3 regions of the Streptomyces sp. NPDC006544 genome follow, and region 2 is predicted to be linked to each of the others. Evidence: riboswitches for the same ligand, from Rfam matches in the RefSeq annotation. Region 2 holds a riboswitch; each other region holds the start of a gene.
What was found. Region 2 has a riboswitch for cobalamin ahead of ABZY44_RS06920 (ABC transporter substrate-binding protein). Riboswitches for the same ligand answer to the same signal wherever they lie in the genome.
Positions count from the first base shown of each region.

Region 1 (10,260 bases), on a different contig from region 2:
CCCCACCGGGTCCGGGGGCCGGCGTCGTCCCGGACCGGCCCCCGGACGCGCGGCCGGGGGGCCGGGGGCCGGGGCTCAGCGGTGCTCGGGGTTCGGGAAGTCGAAGCGGCAGCCCGCGTCCCACTGGGAGCGCTGGTTTCCGTGCGACGGCATCCCGCCGTTCCGCTTCAGCAGGGCGGCGAGGTGCATGAGGTTCCAGCTCATGAAGGCCGTGTTGCGGTTGGTGAAGTCGTTCTCGGGGCCGCCGGATCCCGGGTCGAGGTACGAGGGTCCCGGGCCGGCCTCGCCGATCCAGCCGGCGTCGGCCTGCGGCGGGATCGCGTAGCCCAGGTGCTGGAGGCTGTAGAGGATGTTCATGGCGCAGTGTTTGACGCCGTCCTCGTTGCCGGTGATCAGCGCCCCGCCGACGCGCCCGTAGTAGGCGTACTGGCCGTGCTCGTTCAGGATCGAGGAGCAGGCGTACAGCCGCTCGATGACCTGCTTCATCACCGAGCTGTTGTCCCCGAGCCAGATCGGTCCGCACAGCACGAGGATGTCGGCGTCCATGATCTGGCTGTAGAGCACCGGCCACTGGTCGCTCTCCCAGCCGTGGTCGGTCATATCGGGCCAGACGCCCGTGGCGATGTCGTGGTCGACGGCGCGGACGAGCGAGGTCCGGACACCCGCCGCCTCCATCACGGTGCGGCTCTTGTCGATCAGGCCCTCGGTGTTGCTGGGCTCCGGCGATCGCTTCAGCGTGCAGTTGACGTAGACGGCGGTCAGGTCGGAGTAGTCGAAGCGCTTCGCGGTATCGGTGTCTGCGGCCACGCGTCCAGCCTCGGCCCCGCCGGGCACCACCGCCACCGGGCATCGCCCGAACGGGGCCCGCCCGCTCGTCGTACGGAACATCGCGGGTCGGTGGAGCGCCCCTCCCCGGCGCGAAAGGGAAGGCGGAACTCCAGGGTCCCGTGAGGACATTGGGGCAGAGGGGCACTCCCGCGGGTACGAAGGGTGAGCACCAAGCGGAATGCGGTGGCCGATCGGTACCCTTGGGGCGGGTTGTTACCGGTCCGTGCGGCCGACTAGGGTCAGCGGGCCTTGGTGTTCGGGAAACCGGTGGGAAACCGGTGCGGCCCTCGCCACTGTGATCGGGAAGTCCGGCTCCACTCCTGCGGGAAAGCCACTGGGCTGCGCGGGAGTTTCCGTGCTGCCCGGGAAGGCGGGGCCGGGACATCAGCACCCGTGAGCCAGGAGACCGGCCAGGGTGCGTTGTCCATCCACGAGGTGCTGGAGAGGTCTCCCCACTCATGCATATAGCCGAGGGGTTCCTGCCCCCTTTGCACGCGGTCGCCTGGGGCGCCGCGTCCGCTCCCTTCGTCGTCCACGGCGTCCGCTCGCTCACCCGCGAGGTGAAGGCCAACCCCGAGAGCACGCTGCTCCTCGGCGCGGCCGGAGCCTTCACCTTCGTCCTGTCCGCCCTGAAGATCCCCTCGGTGACGGGCAGTTGCTCGCATCCCACCGGCACGGGGCTCGGGGCGATCCTGTTCCGGCCGCCGATCATGACGGTGCTCGGCACGATCACCCTGCTCTTCCAGGCCCTGCTGCTGGCACACGGCGGGCTCACCACCCTCGGCGCCAACGTCTTCTCGATGGCCGTCGCCGGTCCGTGGGCGGGCTACGCCGTCTACCGGCTGCTGCGCGGGTTCGCCCTGCCCCTGATGGTCACCGTCTTCTTCGGTGCCTTCGTCGCCGACCTGGTCACCTACTGCGTCACCAGCGTCCAGCTCGCGCTCGCCTTCCCGGACCCGGCCACCGGGTTCCCGGGCTCGCTCGCCAAGTTCGGAGGGATCTTCGCGGTCACGCAGATCCCGCTGGCCGTGAGCGAGGGCCTGCTGACCGTCCTCGTGATGCGGCTGCTGTTGCAGGCGAGCGCGTCGGACCTCGTCCGGCTCGGCGTCTCGAAGCCGGCGCCCGCCCGCACCGCGGAGCAGACCGACGAGAAGCCCGACGAGAAGCCCGATGCGAAGACCGAAGCGAAGACCGAAGGGGAGGCGGCGGTCCGATGAGCGGCCTGTCCAGGAACACGAAGATCAACGGCTTGTTGCTGCTCATGGTGGCGGCGCTCGCCGTCATCCCCCTCGCACTCGGCCTCGGCGAGGGCAAGGAGGAGCCCTTCGCGGGCGCCGACGCGCAGGCGGAGGCGGCCATCACCGAGCTCGAGCCGGATTACGAGCCGTGGTTCTCGCCGCTGTACGAACCCCCCTCCGGGGAGGTGGAGTCGGCGCTGTTCGCCCTGCAGGCGGCGTTGGGCGCGGGTGTGCTGGCGTACTACTTCGGCGTCCGCAGGGGCCGCCGCCAGGGCGCGGCCGCCGCCGCGGCTCCCGCACCCGCCTCCTCGGAGGCGTAGGCGGTGCTGCCGATCGACGTGGCTGCCCACGGCAGCCGCTGGCGCGGCCGCCACCCGCTGGAGAAGGCATTGCTCGGGGTCGGGCTGACGGTGACCGCCGTGTGCCTGCCGCCCTGGCCGGGCGGCCCGCTGGTGGCCGCCGCGACCCTCGCCGTACTGCTCGGCCCGGCGGGGGTGGCCGGGCGGCAGTTGTGGCGGGCGTTCCGGATCCCGCTCGGCTTCTGCTTCACCGGAGCGCTGCCGCTGCTGTTCGCGGTCGGCGGTCCCACCGGACCGCTCGCCCTGGCCCCCGACGGCCCCCGGCACGCCGCCGAACTGCTCCTGCGCACCTCGGCGGCCTCGCTCGGGCTGCTGCTGTTCGCCTTCACCACCCCGGTCTCCGACGTGCTCCCCCGGCTGGTCCGGGCCGGGGTGCCGGCACCGGTCGTGGACGTGGCCCTGGTCATGTACCGGATCGGGTTCCTGCTCCTCGACTCCGTCGCGCAGGTCCGCCGGGCCCAGGCGGCCCGCCTCGGGCACACCGGCCGGGCGGCGGTGTGGCGTTCCCTGGCCGGTCTGGCCGCGACCTCGTTCGTACGGGCCTTCGACCGCGCGGCCAAGCTCCAGGCGGGGCTGGCCGGGCGGGGCTACGACGGCGCGCTGCGGGTCCTCGTACCGGAGTCGGCCCTGTCCTGGCGGTTCCTGGCGGGCACGGCCGGTCTGCTGGCCACGTTGACCACCCTGACCCTCACCCTGAAGGGGCTGTACCTGTGAACGCGTCGGACCCGTTGAACCCGATCGAGCCGCTCGGCCCGCCTGCGAACCCGCCTGCGGACCCGTTGGTGGAACTGGCCGGTGCGGGCTACGCCTACGAGGACGGCCCCGCGGTGCTCACCGGCGTCGACTTCGCCATCGCGCAGGAGCGGGCGCTGGCCCTGCTGGGCCGCAACGGCAGCGGCAAGACCACGCTGATGCGGCTGCTGAGCGGCGGCCTGCGGCCCGGATCGGGTGCGCTGCGGCTCGACGGCACGAAGGTCTCGTACGACCGAACCGGCCTGACCCGGCTGCGGACCTCCGTCCAGCTGGTGGTGCAGGACCCGGACGACCAGCTCTTCGCGGCGTCCGTCGAACAGGACGTGTCCTTCGGGCCGATGAACATGGGGCTTGCCGCCCCGGAGGTCCGCGCCCGGGTCGACTCGGCGCTCGACGCACTGGACATCACCGCGCTCCGCGACCGCCCCACCCACCTCCTGTCCTACGGCCAGCGCAAGCGGGCGGCGATCGCGGGGGCGGTGGCGATGGCGCCGCGCGTGCTGATCCTGGACGAGCCGACGGCCGGCCTCGACCCGGACGGCCAGGAACGGCTGCTGGACGTCCTCGCGGGGCTGCGCGCCGGCGGCACGACGGTGGTCATGGCCACCCACGACGTGGACCTCGCGGTCCGCTGGGCCGACGACGCGGCCGTCCTGACCCCGTCGGGCATCCGCTTCGGCCCGGCCGGGGCCCTCCTCTCGGACCCCGCCCTGCTGTCCTCGGCAGGCCTGCGCACGGCGTGGTCCCCGGCGGTGACGGCCCTCCTCCGCGCGCACGGCCTCCTCGCCCCGGACGCCCCGGGCCCGCGCGACCCGGAGGCGCTGGCCGCCTGGCGGTAGGTGCCGCACGGCCGCGGAGAGATCCAGGCCGTCCCCTGCGGACCTTCGGCAAACCTAGGATGGCGGCATGTCGCTCCCGCACGCCATCCTCACCGCCCTGCTCGAGAAGCCCTCGTCGGGGCTGGAGCTGACCCGGCGCTTCGACAAGTCGATCGGGTACTTCTGGTCGGCGACGCACCAGCAGATCTACCGCGAGCTCGGCCGGCTGGAGGATGCCGGGCTGATCCGGGCGCTGGCCAGCGAGGTGCCCGTACGGGGGCAGAAGAAGGAGTACGAGGTGCTGCCCGCCGGAAGCGCGGAGCTGGGCCGGTGGGTCGGGGAGCGCCAGGACCCGAAGCCGGTACGGGATCCCCTGCTGCTCCGGATCCGGGCGGCCGCGGTGGTCGGGCCGCAGGGGCTGGCCGCGGAGTTGCGGCGCCACCTGGAGCTGCACCGCGCCCAGTTGGCGGAGTACGAGGCCATCGAGGAGAAGGACTTCCCGGCCGGGCGGGACTCCGCGCAGGACCGGCTGCGCCGGGTCGTGCTGCACGCCGGAACCGGGCTGGAGACCTTCTGGCTGCGCTGGCTGGAGGAGGCCCTCGCCGAGGTGGAGGGCATGTCCGGGCCGCGGGCCTGACGGCGGCGGCCCCGGCCTCGCGGGGCCGTCGGCGGCGAACCTGACGCGCCCCCGGCCCGGCAGGGCCGGGGCGCGCGGGGCTTACTTGTTCAGGGAGGCCCAGAACTCGTCGAAGCTCAGCAGGCCGTCGTCGTTCGCGTCCTTGGAGGCGATCACGGCGTCCGCGACCGGGCCGGTGACGTACGCGTCGCCCATCGCGGCCATCGCCGAACGGAACTCGTCGGCCGTCACGAAGCCGTCACCGTTCACGTCGAACTTGCCGAACGTCGTCCGTGCGCTCTCGATGTCCGCCACTGGGTCCACCCCTTCTTGGTGCTTGTTGACCGGCTCAGGGTAGCGGCCTGGCGGCACTCTCCGTACCCCGGGTCCCGTTCGAGCGGCAGATAGAAATTCCATTACTCTTCCGTAAGGCGGAAGTAATAATTCCGGCCAACAATTCCGGCCTCCACTTGTCACGCTCCGGGGCCACCGCATAACGTAGCGACATTGCCGCCACACCAGGAGCGCAGGGCTCCCAGGGACAAGTGGCAACAAGGGCGATCACACAGGTGACGATCCAAGCTGACGCATCATTCGAAGTTCTGCCCTTCACCCGCACCTGCCGCCACATCTGGGAAGACGGCGACCATGTGCTCATCGGAGTGAGTCCTGGAAACAGTTACTTCAGCTCCGAGCGCATCGGCAGCCTTTCCCGGTGGGCCACGACCCGCTTCGCGCAGGTCGACTTCGTCTACGCAGACCTCCATGTCGACGGGATGTTCGCCGCGTTCGGCTACACCCGGGAGCACGCGGAGAAGCGCGCGACGAAAGAGATAAAGGCGGTCCGGAGGAGGATCCTCAAGGGCGTGGAGGAATCGGTGAGCCCGGATGCCGAGGTGCGCGTACGAGCACTATCCGAATTCCGGACGAACCCCGTCTACCAACTACTGCACCGACGCGTCCTGCATTTCCTGGAGACTGACGACGAATTCCGCAAGGGCTGCGAGGAAATGGCCCTTCACTTCGTCGGCTCCAAGTTGCCGGAAGGTGAATCCATGACCGACGCGCAGTTGCAGGTGTGTTTCGATTACATGGCGGCCGAGCTGCCCTTCTTCATCGACACCCCGAGCATTCTCGACGTGCCGTCCTCCGTGGCGGCCTACCACCTCAAGATGCCCATGACGGACGTCCTGTTCGCACGCGGCGGGGGCCTTCGCGCCACCCGGAACCAGGCTTATGCCGTCGTAAGGCCCGAGACAGCTGAAATGTCGCAGAACAACCCGGACCAGACGCACACGAAGACGAACACGAACGTGAACGAGAACGCGAACACCGCACCAGCCGAAGGGACCGTCGATGAGCGTCGAGCAGCTTGAGGGCACCGACCCGGCCGCGGGGGCCCTCCTGGACTTCCCGCTCTCGCGACGCGGTGACGTGCTCCCCGAGGAGTGCACCTGGCTGCGCGAGAAGGCGCCGGTCGCGAAGGTGCGCACCCTCACCGGGGACCCGGCCTGGCTGGTGAGCAGCTACGCGCTGGCCAAGCAGGTACTGGAGGACGAGCGCTTCAGCCTCAAGGACACGGCGAACGCCGGCGTCCCGCGCCAGTACGCGCTGACCATTCCGCCCGAGGTCGTCAACAACATGGGCAACATCAACGGCGCGGGCCTTCGCAACGCGGTGATGAAGGCGCTCAGTCCGCGCCAGAAGGGGCTCCAGGACTGGCTGCGCGCCACGGCCGGCACCCTCGTCGACCATCTCGTCGCCGAGGGCGGTCCGGCGGACCTCCGGGCGGGATTCGCCGACCCCTTCTCGGCGGCGCTGCACGCCCGGGTGCTCGGAGTTCCCTTCGAGGACTGGCGCCGGCTGATGTCGGGCTTGGACGTCGCGTTCATGACCGCGCGCGAGCCGTTCACCGACTCGGCGCTCAACTGGTACAAGGACGTCGGCTACTTCGTCGACCAGCTGAACGTCCAGCTGGCGCTGCCCGCCGAGCTGCGTACGGGGCTGCTCGGCGCGTTCGCCGAACTGAAACTGGCGGACCCCGGGTCGGCGCACCTGACCGACGACATGTTCGCCACCGTCGCCGTCTCGCTCTTCGGGGCGGGCGCCGTGTCCACCTCCGCGTTCCTCACCCTCGCGGTCCTCGCGCTGCTGCAGAGGCCCGAGCTGATCGGTTACCTGCGCGAGCACCCGGAGCGCATGGGCAAGGCCGTGGACGAACTGCTCCGCTGGAACCTGTCCGTCGGCGACGGCCTGCCGCGCATCGCCATGGCGGACGTCCAGGTCGGCGACGTACTGGTCAAGGAGGGCGAACTGGTCCTCGTCCTGCTGGAAGGGGCCAATTTCGACCCCGCCGCCTTCGAGAACCCGGACGAGCTGGACCTGGAGCGCGAGAGCCCCCGGCCCCACCTCGCCTTCGGCGCGGGCCGCCACTTCTGCCCGGCGTCCGCGCTGGGGCGGGCGCACGCCGAGATCGCGCTGGAGGTGCTGGTCGGGCGGCTGCCCGAGCTGCGCCTCGCGGTGCCGGCGGAGAACCTCGTGTGGCGCACCGGCTTCATCAAGCGCCTCCCCGAGCGGCTCCCCGTCGCCTGGTGATCACACCGGCGGCGGTGAGCGGATGAGCGTGCCCCGGGGGTCGTGCGAGCTCCCGGGGCACATCCGTGTCGTGGTCCTAGCGGAAGATGCCGGTGTGGCCGAGGGAGTAGCGGCCGGGCTGCGGGTACACGGCGAGACCGTGCGGGCCGGAGCCCACGGGGATCTTGGCGATCTCCTTTCCGGTGGTGGTGTCGATCGCGTAGACCTCGGAGTTGTAGCGGCCCGACAGCCACAGCACCTTGCCGTCGGCGGAGACTCCACCCATGTCGGGGCTGCCGCCGTCGGGCAGCTCCCACTTCTTGGTCAGCTTGTTCTGGGTGAAGTCGAAGACGGAGACCGAGCCCTCGCCGCGGTTGGAGACGTACATCTCCTTGGAGTCGCGGCTGACGTACAGGCCGTGGCAGCCCTTTCCGGTGGGCAGCAGTTTGGGGGTCCCGAAGTCGTCCCCGCCGAGCACCCACATGCCGTGGGCCATCATGTCCGCGACGTAGAAGGTCTTTCCGTCCGGGGAGACCTTGACGTCCTGCGGCATCGCGCCCTCGAAGGGCAGTTTCTGCTGGCCGACGACTTCCATCTTCTCGGTGTCGACCTTGAGCAGTTCGCCGGAGAACTCGCAGCTCACGATGAAGTAGCGGCCGTCGGCGGAGAAGTCGGCGTGATTGACCCCGAAGCAGGTCACGGGGACGGTCTTCACGCGGTCCATGGTGTGCGGATCGCGGAAGACCAGTTCCTTGTCCATCGACGCCATGACCACGGCGTACTTGCCGTTGGGCGTGAAGTACAGGTTGTACGGGTCGTGCACCTCCACCGGCGCTCCCGCCTCGCCGGTGGCCGGGTTGATCGGGGTGAGCGTGTGGCCGCGGTTGTTGTTGACCCAGAGGGTCTTCATGTCCCACGAGGGGACCACGTGCTGGGGCTGGACGCCGACCGGGATGGTGTCGATGACCTTGTACGTCGCGGGGTCGATGACGGACACCGTGTTGGAGGAGGTGTTCGGCACGTAGACGCGGGAGGGGAAGTCCTTGACCACCGGGGAGAGTTTGTTCGGCCGGTCGGCCGCGTAGACGTCCTTCGGGTCGAGGAGCGGCGGCATCCCGGCCAGGCCCGGCGGCACGGCCGGTACGGCCTTGGCGGGCACGGCGGGACCCTTCGTGCCGAGCGCCTCGGCGGGGCCCTTGTCGCCCGATCCGCAGCCGGCGAGGGCGGCGAGGACCAGACCGGCCAGCAGCACGGTGGCATTCCGGGGAAGGCGGGTGGTCGTCATGGGGTCAGCAGCTCCGTGGTGGTCACCGCGCGCAGTTTGCGGCGTGCGAGTTCTTCGAGGAGGGGCGGCATCGCGGCGACCGTGTCCGCGTAGCCGAAGTGCAGGCTCACCACCGATCCGCCCTGGATCGTGCCCATGACGGTGCGGACGACGGCCGCGGCACCGGGCGAGGTGAAGTCGAGGGAGTCCACGTCGTAGGAGAGGACGTGCGGGTAACCCGCTCGCTGGGCCAGTTTTCGCACCAGGGGGGTGGCGTACTGGGTCTGGGACGGCCGGAACCAGGTGCCGATGGACCCGGTGAGCCGCTTGAGCCGGTCGGCGCAGCCGGTGATCTCCGCGTACGCCCGCGCCTCGGGCATGGTGTTGATCGCGAGGTGGTGCTGGGTGTGGTTGCCGAGCTCGTGGCCGCCGTCCAGGATCCGGCGGGCCATGTCCGGGTGCTCCTCGAGCCAGTCGCCGATGGCCAGGACGGTGACGCGCGCTCCGCCCCGCTCCGCCTCGGCGAGCACCGCCGTGGCGACGGCGGGGTCCCCGTTGCCGTGGAAGGTGAGTGCGACGGCCGGGCGGCCCCGCGGACCGTGCCCGATCTCGACGGGCTGCCCTGCGAACCGGCGCGGGGCGGGGGCCGCCCTGGCCGGGGCCGGCGGTCTGTCCGGGGCCGCCTTGGCGGGGGGTGCGGACGGCGCGGGGCCGGCGGGGGCGGTACGGGCACCCGTGCCGCAGGCGGCGGTGAGGGTGCCGGCGGCGACCGCCGCGCCGGCTCGGAGAGCGGATCGGCGGTCCGGGTAGCAGAGCACCTGCCCATTTAAGGGGTGGATGCCCCTCTCGGTAATGATTGACCCAATTCGGGACGTTCGACGGGTCGCCCCCCAGTGGCCCCCGTCCGCTACGTGATCAACGATTCACTCTGAGCGGTGGATATTTATTCAATGATTACGAGGTTCGTGGCCCATCTCACCTAAGATTTAGGTAGAAAGTCTTAGGATATGCACACTTATGTCCAATTTGGGACTTTTGGCGATTGGTCCCTCGTCTGCCATAGTCGGAACCACGGCTTCCCGTTGACCCGAGCGAAGTCTCCACGCCGAGGATCACACCCCCTTCGATCCTCGGCGCTCCCATGGAACCCCCGCAGCGCCCCATCACGGCGACAGGGGGTTTCCGTGTTTCCGGGGCACCCGGGACAGGGAGCAACGAGCAGCGAGCAGCGAGCAGCGAGCATCCGGGGCCGCACTCGGCCGTCAGCGGTCGGCCACCCGCATCTCGAACCAGGTGATCTTGCCGCGCGGCAGCAGGTCCGCCCCCCAGCGGTCGGAGAGCTTGTCGACGAGGAACAGCCCCCGGCCCGTGGTGTCCATCTCGTGGACCGGCATCAGACAGGGCAGCCCTCGCGAGGGGTCGCGCACCTCGACCCGGATCCAGCCGCGGCGCCTGACCATCCGTAAACCGAAGGAGCGGGCCCCGGTGTGCCGGACGGCATTGCCGACGAGCTCGGAGACCAGCAGCACGGTGTGCTCGGCAAGCTGCGGCGAGAGGCCCCACAAGCGCACCACCACGCACTGGGCGAGCCGGCGGGCACTGCCCGCCGACTCGGGCATGGAGGGCAACGTCACTTCCGAATCGGCCGGGTTCCCGTACAGCTCCAGCGCCTTGAGGCCCTGTTCGTCCTCCGGGGCCGCCGTGAGCCGTACGACGGAAGCGCTGCTGCGCTGCCGCGGCTGTTCCACACCCTCCAGACCCGCCATGCACCCATCATGGACGGCCGGTGCGGCCGTTCGGGCCGTTCCGC
Region 1 covers NZ_JBEXOV010000001.1:1,970-12,229, forward strand. Annotated here, with positions in the region: gene ABZY44_RS00015 (flavodoxin family protein) at 76-807, opposite strand; cobalamin riboswitch at 1,062-1,258, shown strand; gene ABZY44_RS00020 (energy-coupling factor ABC transporter permease) at 1,287-2,045, shown strand; gene ABZY44_RS00025 (energy-coupling factor ABC transporter substrate-binding protein) at 2,051-2,386, shown strand; gene cbiQ (cobalt ECF transporter T component CbiQ) at 2,390-3,139, shown strand; gene ABZY44_RS00035 (ATP-binding cassette domain-containing protein) at 3,163-4,017, shown strand; gene ABZY44_RS00040 (PadR family transcriptional regulator) at 4,085-4,633, shown strand; gene ABZY44_RS00045 (EF-hand domain-containing protein) at 4,715-4,927, opposite strand; gene ABZY44_RS00050 (tRNA-dependent cyclodipeptide synthase) at 5,182-5,988, shown strand; gene ABZY44_RS00055 (cytochrome P450) at 5,969-7,207, shown strand; gene ABZY44_RS00060 (YncE family protein) at 7,284-8,471, opposite strand; gene ABZY44_RS00065 (polysaccharide deacetylase family protein) at 8,468-9,268, opposite strand; gene ABZY44_RS00070 (ATP-binding protein) at 9,713-10,216, opposite strand.
Region 1: linked by a shared signal. The riboswitch ahead of ABZY44_RS00020 (energy-coupling factor ABC transporter permease) and the one ahead of ABZY44_RS06920 (ABC transporter substrate-binding protein) in region 2 are both predicted to bind cobalamin.

Region 2 (10,260 bases):
CCAGAACAGCACGCTGCGCATCTGGTCGGGATGTGCGGCCAGCACCAGGACCAGGCTCGTCAGGGCGGAGAGGACGTACTGGACGGCGACTCCGGCGAGGATCAGCCGGCCCGTGGTCATCGCCCCACCGCGCCGGGCCATCGCGTGGACGGCGACGAGCGCGCCCGTCGACCCGGCGAAGGCGGCGAGCGGCAGGGCGGCCCCGCCCGCGAATCCGAGGACCCCGGCGCCGAAGACGATCACCAGCACCGCGCCGGCCGAGGCCCCGGAGGAGGCTCCGAGCAGGAAGGGGTCGGCGAGCGGGTTGCGGACGAGTGCCTGCAGCACGGTGCCGGAGACGGCGAGCCCGGCGCCGACGACGGCCCCGAGCAGCACGCGCGGCATCCGGACGTCCCACACGATGGCCGCGTAAGCTCCTCGGCCCGGTCCCGGTCCCGCCCCCGGTCCTGGCCCCTGGCCCGCGCCCGGTCCGCCGAGCACGATGTCGAGCACCTGGCCCGGGGGGATCCGGACCGGCCCCAGGGCCAGCCCGGCCACGGCCGACACCACCAGTGCGGCGGCGAGCACGGCCAGGACGACCGGCGTACGGGTGAGCGCGCGGGCGAGCCGGCGCCTCACGCGGCGTCGGGGTGCAGCTGGGCACCCAGGGATTCGACGGCGCCGGCCACGCGCACGCCGAGTACGGCGGAGGACAGCGGGAGCACGACGAACCGCCGGTTCTTGACGGCGGGAACCTGCGCGAGCGCCGGGTCGTTCAGCAGGCGCTGCTTCTTCGCTTCGACGGTGGTGCCGCCGTAGTCGTAGATGAGGACGACCTCGGGCTTCCGCTCGATGACCTTTTCCCACGACACGTCACCGAAGGTGTCCTGGAGGTCGGCGAACACGTTCGTCCCGCCCGCCAGCGAGACGATCTCGTTGCCGATGCCGTTTCCTCCCGAGGTGAAGGCGGAGGCATCGCCGGAGTCGTAGGCGAAGACCGTCGGCCTGGCCTTGTCCTTCACCCGTCCGGTGACGGCGTCGATGCGGCGCTGCTCCTGCGCGATGAGCTCCTCGCCGCGCTCGGGCACTCCGAAGGTCCGGGCCACCTCGGTGATCTCGGTCTTGAGCTGGTCCAGCCCGACGGGCCCTTCGGTGCAGTACTCCACGCTGAGGCGTGAGTTGATCCCGCTCTCGGCGAGCACCTGGCGGTCCCGGCCCTGCGCCTTGTCGAAGGCGCTGGAGTAACCCCCGTACACGAAATCGGGGTTGGCGCCGAGGAGGACTTCCTTGGAGGGATATTCCTTCGCCAGCACCTTGATCTTGTCGTACGCGGGCCGGTAGTCGGGCAGTACGGCGTCGTCGAGGTAGGCGGTCCCGGCCATCTTCTCCTCGAGCCCGAGGGCGAGGAGGAGCTCGGTGGCGTGCTGGTTCATCGCCACCGCGCGCCGCGGCGGCGCCTGGTAGGTGCTGCTGACACCGCAGTTGGTGACGGTGTACGGATACCCGGGTGCGGCGGGCGCCCCGGCCGCCGCGTCCTCCGCTCCGGGCGATCCTCCGCAGGCGGTCACGGACATCAGGAACGAGACGGGCACGAGCGCGCGCAGGAGGGCGCGGGGGTACGACGACATGACGAAGCCTCTCCGGGGGATCCGCGTCCCCTGGTCGAACGGAAAAGGCGGTGCGTCAGTGTCTGACTCCCGGATCCCCCGCGGGGGAGGTCCGGTCACAGTGGCGGGACCGCACCGGATTCGCACCGGTTTCCTGTCCTGCACCGCCTGAAGAGCTCATCCCAGTCTGCCAGACGGACGATCATCACCGGCCGGGAAGTCGCGTACCCGTTCTGCTGGCCGCCGCCGGCCCGTGGGCCTTCATTCGTGATGCGAGTGCAACTCCGTTACCACAAAGGCGGCTTCATCAGGCCGATACGTCCAACTGCTCGCGCCGGGGCCGCCCTCGAACCTCTCGGCACGGGGCTTCCCCGGGCGTAGGATGCGTCACGTCGCCTATCCCGGAGCAGCCGATGGCGTGCAACCCCCCGGCCCTCGATGTGCAGTCGGTCGCCGAGCTCTACTCGCAACTCTCCGGCGTGCTCGCTGGATTCGCGCTCACGGCGGTCTTCATCGTCATTTCCCACTATCTCGGCGAGGGCGTGCCGACGGGCCGACGGCAAGAGGCGCTCGACCAAGCCCTTCCCGCGCTCCTCGCGGCCCTGCTCGGGCTGATCTTCAGCTCGCTCACCTACTGCGCCGTCGCGGCCGATGGGGACAACCACGGCCGGGCGCTGTTCGAGCACGTCGTGGCCGGCGTCGGTTTCGCCGTCGCCGCGGCACTGCTCGTCCTGGCCACCGTCCTGCTCGTCGAGGGCGTCCTGCCCTACGACCCCGTCCACTACGCGCGGCGCCTCCTCGGGCAGTGCGCGCCCCTGCCGATCTTCGCGCTCCTGTCGAACGGCGCGTACGCCTACGGCAAGGCGTACAACGACGGGAAGGCCCCCGGCTGGCTGGGCGCCCTCATCGTCCTGCTGCTGTCCTTGGTGCTCGCCGCTTCCGTCCTGGGCTACGCGGCGTACGGCCGTCCCCGTCTGGACAGGATCCGCGTGACCGGTGGCGGGGTCACCCGGACGATCGCGGTGAGCGGACTGTCGATCGTGACCGTGTGCCTGCTGAGCGTCGTGACCACCATGGGCATCACCGGCACGGGCTGCTCCGTGCCCGTCGGTGCCGTCGTCGCCGCCCTGCTCGTCGGGTTCCTCGCCGCCCTCGGCCTGTCCATCTGGCTCTTCGTCACCCGCCCGGTCCGCCCCCCGGACCCGGCCCCGGCTCCCCCACAGACACCAGCGCCGACACCAGCACCTGGGCCTGGGCCTGCGTGATGCCGTGATGCCGTGATGGCCGTGATCAACGCCCCTGGAGCGCGACCCGGTAGAAGACCTTTCCGTCGTGGGGCACCGCACCCAGCGCCTCGTAGAACCCGAGAGCCGGCGGGTTGTCGGTGTCGGCCGTCCACTCGACCCGCGAGCAACCGGCCGCGACCGCCTCGTTCTTGAGGCCCGCCATGAGCGCTCCGGCCACGCCACGGCGACGGGCGGACTCCCGGACGTAGAGCTCCTTGAGGAACAGGGAGGTCCCGGCGCCGGACGCCGGCCACAGGAAGGTGTACGAGGCGAAGCCCAGGACGCCGTCGTCATCGCGGGCCAGGAGGACCGTCGCGGCCGGCCGGTCGCCGAACAGGGCGCGCCGGATCTGTCCGGGGTCGCCGGGAGTCGGCTTCCCGCCGTAATAGGCCGCTATCTCTCCGAGCACCACGGAGATGATGTCCACGTCCCGCTCGGTCGCCTGCTCGATCCGCACTGCTGCCCCTCTCGCCAAAGGGCAGCGCCAACACCCCGCGCAGCGCCCGTACCCACCTCCGACACCGTCCGTGCCTCGGGAACCCTAACCGTCGCCTCCCCCGGACGGTAGGTGATCAATGCAGGCCTGGGCAGGCCGGGCCGTCTGGCGGACACCGCCGCTGCCGGGACCACCGATCGATGCGACGGCCGCCGCGACCCTCCCCCACCCCTCGGTGATGGAGCCGTCGTGCCGCACCCCGGGGCGGCGAGGCCGCCACATGCGGAATCTTCGCTGTCATATGCCTATCGGCTCTCGGATCCGCGTGCCTATGGTGTGGCTCCGGAACCTCCCGGGCGCATCTCCCTCCCGGCTCCCCACGGGAGGGTTGCCGCGCGTCCGGGCCCGCGCGGGCCCGGACGGGGGCGGATCATCCCGGGCCGTGCACCGTCTGGAGGTGTCCGGTCTTGCCCACCGTGAGGACGACCCGCTCGGTCTTGCCCAGCGCCGCCAGGACCAGCCACACGACGCCCCAGAGCAGGCAGGTGAGGAAGGTCAGAAGGGCGTGCAGGACGTGATTGACCTCCTTGTCGCGCCTGAGCACAGCCTGCGACGGGGACCGTGACTCGACTTGCCAGCCGTTGGCGACGTACTGATTCACCGCCCAGTCGAGGATGACCGTCCGGCGTTCGTCGTCCAGCGGCCCGCAGGCCGGCGAGAAGAGCAGTTCGGGGGGCGGTCCCGAAGGCGGCCCCCAGCGCTGCCACCTGTCAAGCTTGCGCATCGGCCTCGCCTCCCCATTCGTCGGGTCCGCCGCCCACCCAGCGGACCGGCCCGTCCTCGGACAGGTCGACGCCCTCGAGGCCGGCGCGGCGCAGGAACTCGCTGACGTCCGCCGACGAGAAGGCGCGGCCGAGGTCCGCGTCCACGCCTAGCACGTGCGCGGAAACCTTCCGCCCGCCCTTCGGCGATACGGGATGGATGACGATCTCCGCCTCATCGGCCATACGTCCAGGGTGCGACGAGCCGGTCACTCCAGCACGCCGGGGGCCGGATCCGGCCAGCGGAACGAGGGCAGACAGCTGATCGGCCAGGCCGCGCAGGGCCGCGCGTCCGGGGCGGACCGGCGCCCCGGACGACCGCCGATCGATGTCGGAAAACAGCGATGCCCAGATGAGAGGAAGGCTCTCACCTGGGCGTTCTACAGATGTGGCTGTTCGACGTGGCAGGGGTGGCAGGAGTCGAACCTGCGGCATCTGGTTTTGGAGACCAGCGCTCTGACCAGCTGAGCTACACCCCTTCGGCGAGACCAACCATGTCACGGCGAGCGCCGAAGATCCACTGAATTCGGGGGTCAGTCGCGGGGAAATTCTTCGCGAATCAGGGCTCCGGAGGAACGGATCCAGTTGACGAGCGGACCTTCCCCGCTGGTCAGGGCGATATCGAGGGCGCTCGGTCCGTCACAGCCGATCCAGCGGATGTCCGTATCTTGAGACATGCGATATCGAGCAGTGGACAGTTGGGTGGGGGCGGGCGCCGGGTTCGAGCAGTCGGACCACTCCCGGTCGGCCGGAATGCCCGGGCGTACAAGGGAGTTGAGCAGGTCATGAATCAAGGCCCGGCACCCCGCTCCCTGTCCGACGACGCCCTCTCCGAACTGCTGAGCGCTCAGCAGTTCGGCATCCTCGCCACCAACAAGAGCAGTGGCCATCCTCATCTCACCACCATGCTCTACGCCTGGGACGCCGGCGCGCGCATCGTGCGGTTCTCCACCACCGCCGACCGCATCAAGGTCAGGCAACTCCGCCGTGACCCGCGCGCGGCCGTGCACGTCCAGGGCGGCGACGTGTGGTCGTTCGCCGTCGCCGAGGGCGAGGCCGACGTATCCGGGATCACGACCACACCGGGGGACGCTGTCGGGCGTGAGCTGCTCGCGATGGTGCCCCGGGCCGCGAGGCCGCAGGACGAGGACGCGTTCTTGGAGCAGCTGGTCGCCGAGCGCCGGGTGGTCATCCGGCTGAAGGTGTCCCGGCTGTACGGGACGGCACTCGACATCAACGGCTGAGGAGCCCTCTCACATGGCGGGCCGACGGGTAGGCGTCCGGTTCGGCACGTCCCGTTCGGCGCGCGGGAAGGAGCCGGGTGGCGACCGGGGGCAGGCTGATCCGGCGACCGAGCAAGGGCAAGCGGTCGCCCCCGCCCGGAACGCTCCGTAGCGCGGACCGGCGCCGCCGCCCCCTTGACCGAGCCTGGTCCAGACCAATAGTTTCCGCATGCACAGCGCACGCGCCCCGGCACCACTCACCGCATCCGTAAGGAAGCCCATGCGCCGCAGCATGCTCGGCAGGCTGGCCGTTGCCGCCTGCTCCCTCTCCCTGCTGACCGCCTTCGCTCCCGCCCACGAGGACTCCGGGCGCGAGGACTCCGGGCACGACCGCTCGTACAAGAAGGTCGGCTACTTCACCCAGTGGGGCGTCTACGGACGGGACTTCCAGGTCCAGGATCTGGAGAAGAACGGCAGCGCGAGCAAGCTCACGCACATCAACTACGCCTTCGGCAACATCGGTTCGGACGGGAAGTGCTTCACCGGGAACGTTCCCGGTGAAGCCGACGCGTGGGCCGACTACGTCCGTCCGCTGGACGCGGAGAACTCCGTGGACGGTGTCGCCGACGACTGGGTGCAGCCGCTCGCCGGCAACTTCAACCAGCTGCGCGAGCTGAAGGCCAAGCACCCAGGCCTCAAGGTGTTGCTCTCGCTGGGTGGTTGGAGCTGGTCCACGCACTTCTCCGACGCCGCACTCACCCCGGCCTCGCGCAAGGCGCTCGTCGCGTCCTGCATCGACCTGTACATCAAGGGAAATCTCCCGCAGGACGGCAGTCGCGGCGGCGCGGGTGCGGCTGCCGGGATCTTCGACGGGTTCGACATCGACTGGGAATGGCCCGGCTCGGCAGGTGACACCGACACCCCCTACCGTCCCGAGGACAAGAAGAATTTCGCGGCCCTGGTGAGCGAGTTCCGCACGCAGCTCGACGCCTACGCCCGGGGCCAGAAGCGCAAGTCCACGTACGAGCTGTCCGCCTTCGTCCCGACCGCCCCCGCCAAGATCGACGCGGGCTTCGACGTCCGCCGGATCATGCGCGACCTCGACTTCGTCACCCTCCAGGGGTACGACTTCCACGTCTCCGGAGAGCCGAAGACGTCTCAGCAGTCCGCGCTGCACGCCCGGGGCGACTTCAGTGTCGAGGGCACGGTGGAGGCCTGGGAGCGCCGCGGCGCGCCCGCCCACAAACTGGTGATGGGCATGCCGTTCTACGGGCAGGGCTGGACCGGCGTGAGCGGCGGCGGGGACGGCATGGGGCAGCCCGCGACGGGTCCGGCTCCGGCCGCGTGGGCGTCCGGGTACGCCGACTACAAGGAGTTGAAGCAGCTTGCGGGCAACGGGAGCTACCAACTCTTCCGCGACCGGCGCAATGGCCACGCCTGGCTGTTCGACGGCTCCACGCTCTGGACCTACGACGACCCGCAGGTGCTGCGCGCCAAGACCCGCTACATCCGTGAAGAGGGCCTCGGCGGCGCGATGTTCTGGTCCCTGGACGCGGACACCGCCGACGGCGAGCTGTTGACGGCCGTCGATCAGGGTCTGCGCGGCCACTGACCACAAACGGATCGTCCCGGCGGCGCTCCCACACGTACGCTCGCCCGCATGAAGAACTCGACGGTACGGGCCGTCAACGCGCTCACCACCCGCTGGGCCGGGCACGCGGTGGCGGAAGGCGCCGGCACCGTGTTCACGGCCGCCGGTGTCTGGCCGCTGCTGGCCCTCCTGGCCGACGGCGCCGACGGACCGGCCCGCGCCGAACTCTCACAGGCCCTCGGCATACCCGCCCCTGCGGCCGCCGAGGCCGCCCGTGAACTGCTGGCCGCACTGGGCGGCGTACGCGGCCTGAGCGCGGCCACGGGCCTGTGGGCGCGGCAGGACCTCCCGCTGGAGCAGACCTGGACGGCGCGACTCCCGGCCGGTACCCGAGGCGCCCTGAACGGCGACGGCGACACCGACCGCAAAGCCCTGGACGCCTGGGTCGCCGACCGCACCGGCGGGTTGATCGAGAGGATGCCGGTCCACCTCGACCAGGAAACCCTCCTCGTGCTCGCCTCCGCGCTGGCATTGCGCCTGCGCTGGATCCGGCCCTTCCACTCGTTCCCCACCCTGCCCGACGCGGGCCCCTGGGCCGATCGCCCGCTGCTCGGTCTGTACCGCAGCACGTCCATCCTGGACCGGGTCCGCGTCGCACACGCGCCGACCGGTCCGGTGACCCTGCTGGAAGTGGTGGGCGACGGCGGCGTGGACGTGCACCTGGTCCTGGGCGAGCCGCAGGCCCCGCCGGGCCAGACCCTTCAGGCCGGCGTCGCGGCCGTCACCCGGGCCATCGCCTCGACGGGCGCGAGCATGCTCCCCGAGGGGAACCCGGGACCGGGTCTGCACATCGGCACGATGGGCTCACCGGAACGCCAACACTGCCTGGACATCGAGACGGTGGCTTTCGCCGTGAGCGCGGAGCACGATCTCCTCTCCCCCGCCGAGCCGTTCGGCCTGGCGAGCGCCTCGGACAAGCGGACCGGGCACTTCCCCGGCATCAGCAGCGCGGACCTGGCCGTCGGGACGGCCCGGCAGTCGGCCGTGGCCCGCTTCCACGCGGAGGGCTTCGAGGCCGCCGCGGTGACGGCCGTGTCCGCGGCCGGGGCCGGCGGCGCCCCCCGCACGCGGTTCCGCGTCCGCCACGCCCAGGTGGCCTTTCTCCGCCCGTTCGGCTTCCTCGCGGTCCACCGTTCCTCCCGGCTGGTGCTCGCCGCGGGCTGGGTGACGGAACCCACCGCCCACGTCGAGGAGGAATACACGGAAGAGGAGAAGTACGCCGAGGAGAAGTACGCGGACGAGAACTACGCCGAGGACGGCTTCCGGGAGCCCGCTACCCTCACCGGATGACTTACGGGATGACTTCCTCCGACCGGATCACCGCCGCCGACTCCGGCAGCTGGCAGCTCGGTGACCTCACCGTCCGCCGCATCGGCTTCGGCGCGATGCGGCTCACGCACCTCGCCGACGGCTCCCCCAGCGACCGGGACCGGGTGACCGGGGTGCTGAGGCGGGCCGTCGAGCTCGGGGTCAACCACATCGACACCGCCGCGTTCTACTTCTCCGCGACCCGCTCCGCCAACGAGCTCGTCAACCGGGCCCTCGCCCCCTACGCCGACGACCTGGTCATCACCACCAAGGTCGGTCCGGGCCGCGATCCGTCCGGGGAGTGGTGGTGGGCCACGCCCGGGCAGCTGCGCGGGCAGGTCGAGGAGAACCTGCGCCAGTTGGGCCGCGACCACCTGGACGTCGTCAACCTGCGCGTCCCGCGTCAGGCGGAGACCGGTTCGATAGCCGAGCACTTCGGGGCACTCGCCGAGCTGCGCACCGCCGGTCTGATCCGTCATCTGGGCGTGTCCAACGTACGGCCGGACCACCTCGCCGAGGCCCGTGCCATCGCGCCCGTGGTGTGCGTGCAGAACGCCTACGGGATCGGCTCCCCGGCCGAGGAGCACGCCTTCCTCGACGCGTGCGGCGAGCAGGGCATCGCCTTCGTGCCGTTCTTCGCGATCGCGGGCGCGGGAAGGGAAGCCGGAGCGGTCGCGGAGGACGGCGAGACCGTACGCGAACTCGCCCTGGTCCACGGCGTGTCACCGGCCCAGCTGCGCCTCGCGTGGACGCTGAGCCGGGGATCGCACGTACTGGCCATCCCGGGCACCGGCAACCCTGGTCACCTGGTCGAGAACGTCGCCGCCGGCGCGCTGCGGCTGTCGGCCGAGGAGATCGCACGGCTCGAAGCGGCGTAGACCGGCGGTACGGAGCGCGCGCCGTCCTCGGGCAGGGCGACACCGCACCCTTGGCGCCGGGCCCGGACCCCGGCCTGGGACCGGGTCACCGTGGCGGCGGCCGGACCGCCGCACCCGTCCCTCCGCTCACGCCCTCACCTCTCCGGCGCCGGGGGCGTCGGCCCGGTGTGCGGCGGCCAGGGCCGCCGTCTCGGTGAAGGCGGGCACACATCCGGTGCCCCCTCGGCCGGACACGGAGAGGGAGGCGGCCGCCACGCCGTAGGCCACGGCGTCCGCGAGGGTGTCGCCCAAGGCGAGCCGGGCGGTGGCCGTGCCGGTGAAACAGTCACCGGCTCCGGTCGCATCGACCGGGTCCGGATTGGCGGGGACCGGGTGGTACGTCACGCCCGCGCCCTCGTCCACGAGCAGCCGGTCGGAGCCCGCCGTCACCACGACCGTACGGGCGCCCAGTGCCCGGTAGCGGACCGCGGCCTCGACCGGGTCGGTGGTGTCGACCATGGCCAGCGCGTCCGCCGGGCATGACGTCTTCAGCAGCCCGGTCAGCGGGGCGATGCGGGCGAGCAGGGCGCGGGCCTCGCTCCGACCGGTGAGCCGGGAGCGGAAGTTGGGGTCGTAGGAGAGGTGTCCGCCGGCCGCGTGCACGGTCCCGGCGGCGGCCAGCACGGCGTCACGGCTGCTCGACGACAGGGCGCCGGTGATCCCGCTGGTGATGAGGGCCTTGCATCCGGTGAGCAACTCCCCCCAGGAGTCGACGTGTTCGATGGAAAGGGTGGAACCGGCGCTGCCGGTGCGCCAGTACACGAACGCGCGGTCGCCCTCGGTGTCGGCGCACAAAAGATAGGCGCCGTTGGGACGCGGGGACCGGCGTACGTGGGAGACGTCCACACCGAGTCCGGCGGCGCGGGCCAGCAGCGGAGCGCTCAGCTCGTCGTCGCCCACGACGGCGAGCAGGGCGGTGCGGGCTCCGGCGGCGACGGCCGCGGCCGCGGCGTTGAGGGCGTCCCCGGAGTAGGAGATGCGGGCGGGCGTACCGTCGGCGGCGTCACGCAGGGCGGTCTCGGCGTGGATCTC
Region 2 covers NZ_JBEXOV010000009.1:66,610-76,869, forward strand. Annotated here, with positions in the region: gene ABZY44_RS06915 (iron ABC transporter permease) at 1-618, opposite strand, end outside; gene ABZY44_RS06920 (ABC transporter substrate-binding protein) at 615-1,607, opposite strand; cobalamin riboswitch at 1,643-1,782, opposite strand; gene ABZY44_RS06925 (hypothetical protein) at 2,000-2,851, shown strand; gene ABZY44_RS06930 (GNAT family N-acetyltransferase) at 2,877-3,329, opposite strand; gene ABZY44_RS06935 (hypothetical protein) at 3,739-4,092, opposite strand; gene ABZY44_RS06940 (hypothetical protein) at 4,079-4,315, opposite strand; tRNA gene ABZY44_RS06945 (tRNA-Trp) at 4,532-4,608, opposite strand; gene ABZY44_RS06950 (hypothetical protein) at 4,663-4,923, opposite strand; gene ABZY44_RS06955 (PPOX class F420-dependent oxidoreductase) at 4,915-5,373, shown strand; gene ABZY44_RS06960 (glycoside hydrolase family 18 protein) at 5,633-6,964, shown strand; gene ABZY44_RS06965 (serpin family protein) at 7,013-8,293, shown strand; gene ABZY44_RS06970 (aldo/keto reductase) at 8,290-9,189, shown strand; gene ABZY44_RS06975 (sugar kinase) at 9,316-10,260, opposite strand, start outside.

Region 3 (10,260 bases), on a different contig from region 2:
GTACGTCCTCGTCGGACCGCACCATGGTGGACACCTTGACCACGTCGGCGCCGGCGCTCTTCGCGCCGTCGATGACGGCCTGGAGTTCTTCCGTGCCGGGGGTCAATTCAAAATTGTGATAGGAGACGACCGCCACGGTGTCGTGCCGGTGTGCGGCCTCGATCACCTCGGTGAGGATTTCCCCGGAGGAGAGTTCGATGTCCACGGCGTCGACCTGAGGGGCGAGTGCGCGGAACAGCTCGAGGCGCTGCGATTCCGTGCCCTTCCACGCGCCGCCCTCACGGGCGGAACGGAGCGTGGCCAGCACCGGCAGGGCCTTGAACGCGTCCACCTGTGCCAGGACATGGGCCGTTTCGGTCCGGGCGTACCGGTCGACGCGCAGCTCGGCCACATCGACGCCGGCGGCCTTCGCGGCGTGTGCGCGCGGCTCGGTGTCGCTGTCGTCGAAGCTGACGGCCACCAGCGGAATGCCGCCGTCGAGAAGCGCCCGCAGTGAATTCATTTCCTGGTCACAGCCTTTTCGATTCTGGATATCCGACGCGAACCACATGGTGAACGGGGCGGATTATACGCGGAATCGCCGAGCGGGACGGGGGGCGACCGCCCTGTGGCCGGGCGCGCGCGCGGGCGCGCCGGGTGAACCCGCGGGGAGCCCCTGAAGGCGGTGGTGTCGCAGCGCGGGATGTCTGTCCGCCCGGCGGCGCCCGTCCCCGGCCCGCGGTCCGGCGGGACGGTGACGGGCGCCTCAGGCTGTCCGGCGGGCCCCAGGTCCCCGCCGGGAGGGCCGTGGTCAGGGCCCCGACGGGCCGCGGACCGGCTCCGCGACGGCTACTCGCCCTCCCCTTCGAGGTTGCCCTCGGTGTCCAGGTACACCTGGCGCAGCGCTTCCAGGACCTGCGGGTCCGGCTTCTCCCACATGCCGCGGGACTCCGCCTCCAGCAGCCGCTCCGCGATCCCGTGCAGGGCCCAGGGGTTGGCCTCCTCGAGGAAGGCGCGGTTCTCCGGGTCCAGGACGTACGTCTCGGTCAGCTTGTCGTACATCCAGTCGGCCACCACGCCGGTCGTGGCGTCGTACCCGAAGAGGTAGTCGACCGTCGCCGCCAGCTCGAAGGCCCCCTTGTAACCGTGGCGGCGCATCGCCTCGATCCACTTCGGGTTGACGACCCGGGCGCGGAAGACGCGGGAGGTCTCCTCCACCAGCGTGCGCGTCTTGACCGTCTCCGGGCGGGTCGAGTCGCCGATGTACGCCTCGGGGGCCGTGCCGCGCAGTGCGCGGACGGTGGCCACCATGCCGCCGTGGTACTGGAAGTAGTCGTCCGAGTCCGCGATGTCGTGCTCGCGGGTGTCCGTGTTCTTCGCCGCGACGGTGATCCGCTTGTAGGCGGTCTCCATCTCGTCGCGCGCCGGGCGTCCTTCGAGACCGCGGCCGTACGCGTACCCGCCCCACACCGTGTAGACCTCCGCGAGGTCGGCGTCCGTGCGCCAGTCCCGGGAGTCGATCAGCTGCAGGATGCCCGCGCCGTAGGTACCCGGCCGCGAGCCGAAGATACGGGTCGTCGCGCGCCGCTCGTCACCGTGCACGGCCAGGTCCGCCTGCGCGTGGGCCCGTACGAAGTTGTCCTCCGCGGGCTCCTCCAGCGAGGCGGCCAGCCGTACCGCGTCGTCCAGCAGGCCGATGACGTGCGGGAACGCGTCGCGGAAGAAGCCCGAGATGCGCAGGGTGACGTCGATGCGCGGGCGGCCGAGCTGGGCGAGCGGGATCGGCTCCAGGCCGGTCACGCGGCGCGAGGCCTCGTCCCAGACCGGGCGGACGCCCAGCAGCGCCATGGCCTCGGCCACGTCGTCGCCCGAGGTGCGCATCGCGCTCGTGCCCCACAGGGACAGGCCGACGGACGCGGGCCATTCGCCGTTGTCCGTGCGGTAGCGGTTCAGGAGGGAGTCGGCGAGCGCCTGGCCGGTCTCCCACGCGAGGCGGGAGGGGACGGCCTTCGGGTCGACCGAGTAGAAGTTCCGGCCGGTGGGCAGCACGTTGACGAGGCCGCGCAGCGGGGAGCCGGACGGGCCCGCCGGGACGAAGGACCCGTCCAGCGCGCTGACGACGTGGGCGATCTCGTCGGTGGTCCCCGCCAGGCGCGGGACGACCTCGCGGGCCGCGAAGTCCAGTACGGCCGCCACGTCCGCCGAGTGTCCGCCGGCCACGGAGGCGACGGCCTCCGGGGCCCAGTCCGCGTCCTCCATCGCCTGGACCAGCGCACGGGCCGTGGCCTCCGCCTCGTCGGCGGTGGTGCGGGTGGCCGCGGACTCGTCGAGGCCGAGCGCCTCGCGCAGACCCGGGAGCGCGGTCGTACCGCCCCAGATCTGACGGGCGCGCAGGATGGCGAGGACCAGGTTGACGCGGGCGTCACCGGTCGGGGCGCCGCCCAGGACGTGCAGACCGTCGCGGATCTGGGCGTCCTTGACCTCGCACAGCCAGCCGTCGACGTGCAGCAGGAAGTCGTCGAAGCCCTCGTCGTCGGGACGCTGCTCCAGACCCAGGTCGTGGTCGAGCTTCGCGGCCTGGATCAGCGTCCAGATCTGGGCGCGGATGGCCGGCAGCTTCGCCGGGTCCATCGCGGAGATCTGGGCGTACTCGTCCAGGTGCTGCTCGAGGCGCGCGATGTCGCCGTACGACTCCGCGCGCGCCATCGGCGGCACCAGGTGGTCGACCAGGGTGGCGTGCACGCGGCGCTTGGCCTGGGTGCCCTCGCCGGGGTCGTTCACCAGGAACGGGTAGACGAGGGGCAGGTCGCCGAGCGCGGCGTCGGGCGCGCAGGCGGCCGACAGGCCGGCGTTCTTGCCCGGCAGCCACTCCAGGTTGCCGTGCTTGCCCAGGTGGATCATCGCGTCGGCGCCGAAACCGCCGTCGTCCGCGCGGGCCTGGATCCAGCGGTACGCGGCCAGGTAGTGGTGCGAGGGCGGCAGGTCCGGGTCGTGGTAGATCGCGATCGGGTTCTCGCCGAAGCCGCGCGGAGGCTGGATCAGGATGAGCAGGTTCCCGCGGCGCAGGGCCGCGAGCACGATGTCGCCCTCGGGGTTGGCCGAGCGGTCCACGAACATGTTGCCGGGGGCCTCGCCCCAGTGCCGCTCGACGCTCTCGCGCAGCTCGGCCGGGAGCTCGGCGAACCAGCGCCGGTAGTCGGCCGCCGGGATCCGGACCGGGTTGCGGGCCAGCTGCTCCTCGGTGAGCCAGTCCTGGTCGTGGCCGCCGGCCTCGATCAGGGCGCGGATCAGCTCGTCGCCGTCACCGGACACCAGACCCGGGACGTCCTCGACGGGCCCGAAGTCGTAGCCGCCCGCGATGAGGGTGCGCAGCAGTTCCACGGCGCTGGCCGGGGTGTCGAGGCCGACCGCGTTGCCGATGCGGGAGTGCTTGGTGGGGTACGCGGAGAGGACGAGCGCGATCTTCTTGTCGCGGCGCTCGATGTGCCGCAGGCGGGCGTGGCGCACGGCGATGCCGGCCACGCGGGCGGCGCGCTCGGGGTCGGCGACGTAGGCGGGCAGGCCGTCCTCGTCCAGCTCCTTGAAGGAGAAGGGGACGGTGATCAGGCGGCCGTCGAACTCCGGGACGGCGACCTGGGTGGCTGCGTCGAGCGGGGACAGGCCCTCGTCGTTCTCCTCCCAGGCGCTGCGCGAACCGGTCAGGCACAGGGCCTGGAGGACCGGCACGCCGAGGCCGGCGAGCGCGCCCGCGTCCCAGGACTCGTCGTCACCGCCCGCCGAGGCGGTCGCGGGCTTGGTGCCGCCGGCGGCGAGGACGGTGGTGACCACCGCGTCCACGGACTCCAGCTCGGCGATCAGCTCCGGCTCCGGGGTGCGCAGCGAGGAGACGTAGAGCGGGACGGGACGGGCGCCGTGGGCCTCGACGGCCTCGCAGAGGGCGTGCACGAAGGCGGTGTTGCCGCTCATCTGGTGGGCGCGGTAGTAGAGCACGGCGATCCTGGGGCCGGTGTCCTGCCGCGCGGTCCGCTCCAGCGGGCCCCAGGTGGGGGAGGCCGCCGGGGGCTCGAAGCCGTGGCCGGTGAGCAGCACGGTGTCGGAGAGGAAGCGTGCCAGCTGGTCCAGGTTGGCCGGGCCGCCGTGGGCGAGGTAGCCGTGGGCCTCGGCGGCGATGCCGATCGGCACCGTCGAGGCCTCCATCAGCTGTGCGTCCGGGGCCTGTTCGCCGGTCAGGACGACGACGGGGCGGGTCTGGGAGGGGGCGAGGAGCAGGTCCAGGCCGTCCTGCCAGGCGCGCAGTCCGCCGAGGAGGCGCACGACGACCAGGTCGACGCCGTCGAGGAGACCGGGCAGGTCGTCGAGGGGGAGGCGGGAGGGGTTCGCGAACCGGTACGGGACGGGGCCGTCCGCGGCGGCGCGGGCACTGAGCAGATCGGTGTCGGACGTCGACAGCAGCAGGATCATGCGGCGGCAGGCCTTCCTCGGGGTTTCCGCGCCCCGGGCAGTGAGGACAACGGGAGTTCCTGACTCATCCGGTGGCCGTGGCCCTCGGATTCACAGTGGCGGGACCGCGCCGGAATCGCACCGGGCTTCCTCCCATGTCGCCGTCCTCGGCGATGACGGGCCGTGCGGTCCGTCGAAGGTCATCCTAGGCGGCAGGGGTCCCGGCGGGGAGTCCGGGGCGGTCCGGGGCAAGTCAGGGACGGTCCGGTACGGTCCGGGGCGCGGTCGGGGAGGGCCCGGAGGCACCGGTCGTGGCCGGTCGTGGCCGGTTCGGGGTGGTGATCGACACAGGAGACGGGCGCAGAATCGTGGGTATGCTCGCCGCCATGCCCACGCCCCCCTCCGCCGCCGCGCGGGACGAACCCGTCATACGGGATCGCGGCGACGCCTGCCCCGGCGCGCTGCGGCTGCACGCGGCGGACGACGGCTTCCTGGCGCGGATCCGGATACCGGCGGGCCTGCTCACCAGCGGGCAGGCCTCGGTCCTCGGGCTCGCCGCCGACCGCTTCGGCGACGGACACCTGGAACTCACCTCGCGCGGCAACGTCCAGCTGCGCGGACTCGCGGACGGCTGCGGCGCCGAGCTGGCGGAGCTGCTGGACGCGGCGGGTCTGCTGCCCGCACCCGGCCACGAGCGGGTGCGCAACGTCGTGGCGACGCCGACGTCCGGGATCCTCGGCGACGGACGGCCCGATGTGGTCCCGTGGGTACGGGAATTGGACCGGCTGCTCTGTGCGAGCGCACGGGCGACGGCCCTGTCCGGACGGTTCCTGTTCGCCGTCGACGACGGGCGCGGGGACGTCGCCGCCCTCGACCCCGACGTCACCGTGCTCGGCAGGGCGCAGGACCGGGCGCTGATCCGGCTCGGCGCGGCCGCCGACGCCGTGGAGGTGCCGGCCCCGGACGCACCCCGGGCGGCGCTGCTGGCCGCCGAGTACTTCCTCGACGCCGTCGACGCGGCGGGCACCCGCGCCTGGCGGGTGGCCGAGCTGCCCCCCGGACACGCCCTGGGCGCCGAGGAGTTCACCGGACGACTCACCGCCGCCGGCATCGCGGCGACCCGGAAGGGCGAGGTGGCGTGGCCCTACGCGCCGCCACCCCGGCCCTGGGGTCCGGGCACCGGCGACCGCACGCCCCTGTGCGTGCTGCTCCCGCTCGGCCGGCTGACCTCCGGTCAGTGGCGGGTGCTGGTGGAGGCCGCCGACCGGGGGGACGGCGAACTGCGCGTCACCCCGTGGCGGAGCGTGGTCCTGCCCGGCGCGAGCACCCGGCGGCCGATCGACGGCTACGCCCGGCTCGAGGCCGCAGGCCTGGTCGTCGCACCCGACGGGCCCTGGGAGTCCGTCACCGCCTGTACCGGGCGGCCCGGCTGCGCCAAGGCCCTGTCCGACGTGCGCGGCGACGCGAGGGCCCTCGTCCACGAGGCGCGCGGGACCTCGCCCGTCCACTGGTCCGGATGCGAACGCCGGTGCGGGCACCCGCGGGGCACCGCGTGGGTCGACCTCGTAGCCACGCCCGAGGGGTACCGGCTCGACGGGCGTCCGGTGCCGAGAGAAGAACTTGCAGGGGCTGTCGCCGACGCGCGCAGCCGGTCCCGAGTGTCCGAAGGCGCAGTGAAGAGATGAGCGAGTACACCGTGTTCGAGTACGAGAAGGACGGCGCCGAGATCTACCGCCAGTCCTTTGCCACGATCCGCGCCGAGGCGGACCTCTCCGGGCTGCCGGCCTCGGTCGCCCAGGTCGCGGTGCGCATGATTCACGCCTGCGGGATGACCGACCTGACGCGCGACCTGGGCTACACGCCCGAGGTCGTCCTGCGGGCGCGCGCCGCCCTGGAGGCCGGCGCGCCGGTCCTGTGCGACGTGCAGATGGTCGCCAGCGGGGTGACCCGCAAGCGGCTGCCCGCCGGCAACGAGGTGATCTGCACCCTGTCCGACCCGGCCGTGCCCGGGCTCGCCGCGAAGATGGGTACGACGCGCAGCGCCGCCGCCCTCGAAGTCTGGCGCGACCGAGGCCTGTTGGAGGGATCGGTGATCGCCGTGGGCAATGCGCCGACCGCGCTCTTCCGGCTGCTGGAGATGATCGAGGAGGGGGCCCCGCGCCCCGCCGCCGTCATCGGGGTCCCGGTGGGGTTCATCGGCGCCGCCGAGTCCAAGGACGCCCTCGCCGCGCACGCCTCGGGGCTCGACCACCTGATCGTCCGGGGGCGGCGCGGTGGCAGCGCCATGGCCGCGGCCGCCGTCAACGCCATTGCGAGCGTGGCCGAATGAGCACCGCGAGCGCAGGGAACGCAGGGACCGCCGCAGGAACCGCAGGAACCGCAGGAAAGCTCTACGGCGTCGGGCTCGGCCCCGGCGACCCGTCGCTGATGACGCTGCGCGCCGTCGAGGTGATCGCGGAGGCGGATGTCGTCGCGTACCACTCCGCGCGGCACGGCCGCTCCATCGCCCGCTCGATCGCCGCGAAGCACCTGCGCGCCGACCACGTCGAGGAGCCGCTGGTCTACCCGGTCACCACCGAGACCACCGACCACCCCGGCGGCTACCAGGGCGCCATGGAGGAGTTCTACGAGGCCTCCGCCGCCCGGCTCGCCGCCCACCTCGACGCCGGCCGGACCGTGGCCGTCCTCGCCGAGGGCGACCCGCTCTTCTACGGCTCGTACATGCACATGCACAAGCGGCTCGCGGACCGGTACGTGGCCGAGGTGATCCCCGGAGTGACCTCGGTGAGCGCCGCCGCCGCCCGGCTCGGCACCCCGCTGGTGGAGGGCGAGGAGGTGCTGACGATCCTGCCCGGCACCCTGCCCGAGGAGGAGCTCACCGCGCGCCTCGCCGCCACCGACTCGGCGGTCGTGATGAAACTCGGCCGCACGTTCCCCGCCGTACGGCGCGCGATGGACAAGAGCGGCCGGCTCGCCGAGGCGCGGTACGTGGAGCGCGCGACGATGGCGGGCGAACGGACCGGAGTCCTCGCCGACACCGACCCCGACAGCGTGCCGTACTTCGCCGTCGCCGTGGTGCCCAGCCGGATCGGCAACCCGGGCAGCGTGCCCTCCGGGCCCGGCGAGGTCGCCGTGGTCGGCACCGGACCGGCCGGTCCGCTGTGGCTCACCGCCGAGACGCGGCGGGTGCTGGCCGACGCCGAAGTGCTCGTCGGCTACACCACGTACCTGGACCGGGTCCCGGTGAAGCCGGGCCAGCTGCGGCACGGCTCCGACAACAAGGTGGAGTCCGAGCGCGCCGAGTTCGCGCTCGACCTCGCCCGGCGCGGCAAGCGGGTGGCCGTGGTCTCCGGCGGAGACCCCGGGGTCTTCGCCATGGCGACCGCCGTCCTGGAGGTCGCGGACCAGGCCCGGTACAAGGACGTGCCCGTACGGGTGCTGCCCGGGGTGACGGCCGCCAACGCGGCGGCCGCCGCGGCCGGTGCGCCGCTCGGCCACGACTACGCCACCCTCTCGCTCTCCGACCGGCTCAAGCCGTGGGAGGTCATCGCGGAGCGGCTGCGCGCCGCCGCCGCGGCCGACCTGGTGCTCGCCCTGTACAACCCGGGCTCCCGCAGCCGGACGTGGCAGGTGGCCCAGGCCCGCGAACTCCTGCTGGAACTGCGCGCCCCGCAGACCCCGGTGGTCGTCGCGCGCGACGTGGGCGGCCCGGAGCAGTCCGTCCGCATCGTGACGCTCGCCGAACTGGAGCCGTCCGAGGTCGACATGAGGACGATCCTGCTGATCGGCTCCTCCCAGACCCAGGTCACCGAACGCTCCGACGGCTCGCGCGTGACGTGGACGCCGCGACGGTACGGGTGAGCGGCGCCGGGCAGGCCCCTCGGCGGGGGTAGCCGGCACGGCCGAGAGGAGGCCCGGGGCGTCGCCCCGGGCCTCTCGCTGCGCTGGGGTCCTGCCGGGCGCTGGGCCTCGTACGGCGCCGGGCCCTCTGCGGAGACGGCCTCTTCGCGGTGCCGGGCCCTTCACGGTGCCGGGCCTTTCATGGGGACGTCCTGTGCGGTGGCGGCCGTTCGCGGCGCGCGCGGATCCCTACCGGGCCGGGGGGACGGTCACGGTCATGATCGGAGTCGGGGGGCCCGTCGGGGGAGTCCAGTTCAGGGTGGGCGTGTGGGGCGGTGCGGGCGGCGGGTGGGGGCCGCCGTAGGGGTTCTGCGGCACCGAGGAGACGTGCGGCCTCGCCGCAGCCGTGCGCGAGGTGGTGGGCGCGGGGGCCGGCCGCGAGGTCCCGGCGGCCGGGAGCGCGCTCGTGGGGGAGGCGGGGGGAGGAGGGGACTCCGAAGCCGGTGACCCGGCCGGTGAGGGAGTGCCCGACGGATCGGCCGGCGTGGTCGTGGCGGCCGCCGCGGGCGCCTCGGGCGGTTTCCGCGCGGGCCCACCGCCCGAGCAGCCGCCCGCCAGCAGGCCGCCGGCCAACAGGGCCGCCACCACTCCGGAGATTCTGCCGCCGGCCCCCATGGCCCGCCCCCTTCGCACACGTGAACGATCAACCCGGCAGATCGTAGTCCAGCCAGCTCAGGGCCTCGGCCACCGAGGCCGCCGACGGATGGCCCTCGGGGACCGGGGGGCGGCGGACGACGAGGACCGGGATGCCGGCCTCGCGGGCGGCGGCGAGTTTGGGGGCGGTGGCGGAGCCGCCGCTGTCCTTGGTCACCAGGAGGTCGACGCGGTGCCTCGCGAGGAGGTCCCGCTCGTCGTCGAGGGTGAACGGGCCGCGAGCGAGCAGCACCTCGAGTTGCGGCGGGGCCGGAGCGTCCGGCGGGTCCACCGAACGCACCAGGAACCAGGGCTCGGTGAGGTGCGCGAAGCTGTGCAGGCCCATCCGTCCGGTGGTCAGGAAGACGCGGGAGCCCAGGGACGGCAGGAGGGCGGCCGCCTCGGCGAGGGAGTCCGCGAAATGCCAGTCGTCGCCGGGGCCGGGGGTCCACCCGGGCCGGCGCAGCGCCAGGAGCGGGACGCCCGAAAGGGCCGCCGCTCCGGCCGCGTTGAAGCTCATCCGCTCGGCGAACGGGTGCGTGGCGTCGACCAGGTGCGTGACCCCGTGGGCGGTGATCCAGGCCGCGAGCCCGGTGGGGCCGCCGAAGCCGCCGATCCGGGTCTCGCCGGGCGGCAGCACGGGGGCGGAGACCCGGCCGGCCAGTGAGGTGGTCACCCGGTACGGGGTCGCGGGACGGGCGGTCAGGGCCTCCGCGAGGCGGCGCGCCTCGGTGGTGCCGCCGAGGACCAGGACGTGCGGACGGCCGGGGCCGGGCCCCGGGCCGGGGCCCGGAGCGGCATCGCCGGCGGCGCCCGCCGCGGCGGCGGAACCGGGAACCGGACGGTCAGCAGGCATGCCGGTCGCGCTCGGCGGAGTACAGGTGACTGTCGCGGAACTGCTCGGCGCCCAGCGTGCGGCCCACCAGGATGACGGCCGTGCGGACCAGCCCGGCCTCCTTCACCTGCCCCGCGATGTCGGCCAGCGTGCCGCGCAGGATCAGCTCGTCGGGCCGGCTGGCCATCGCGACCACCGCCACCGGGCACTCGGCGCCGTAGTGCGGCAGCAGCTCGTCGACGATCCGGTCGACGTAGCGCGTGGCCAGGTGCAGCACCAGCAGGGCGCCGCTGCGGCCGAGGGTGGCGAGGTCCTCGCCGGGCGGCATCGGCGTGGCCTGCTGGGCGATCCGGGTCAGGATCACGGTCTGGCCGACGGTGGGGACGGTCAGCTCCCGCTTCAGCGCGGCGGCCGCCGCGGCGAAGGCCGGGACCCCCGGGACGACCTCGTAGGGGATGCCGGCCGCGTCGAGC
Region 3 covers NZ_JBEXOV010000046.1:2,752-13,011, forward strand. Annotated here, with positions in the region: gene aroD (type I 3-dehydroquinate dehydratase) at 1-502, opposite strand, end outside; gene cobN (cobaltochelatase subunit CobN) at 829-4,440, opposite strand; cobalamin riboswitch at 4,473-4,621, opposite strand; gene cobG (precorrin-3B synthase) at 4,806-6,104, shown strand; gene ABZY44_RS21375 (precorrin-8X methylmutase) at 6,101-6,748, shown strand; gene ABZY44_RS21380 (precorrin-2 C(20)-methyltransferase) at 6,745-8,280, shown strand; gene ABZY44_RS21385 (cobalt-precorrin-6A reductase) at 8,963-9,808, opposite strand; gene cobM (precorrin-4 C(11)-methyltransferase) at 9,798-10,260, opposite strand, start outside.
Region 3: linked by a shared signal. The riboswitch ahead of cobN (cobaltochelatase subunit CobN) and the one ahead of ABZY44_RS06920 (ABC transporter substrate-binding protein) in region 2 are both predicted to bind cobalamin.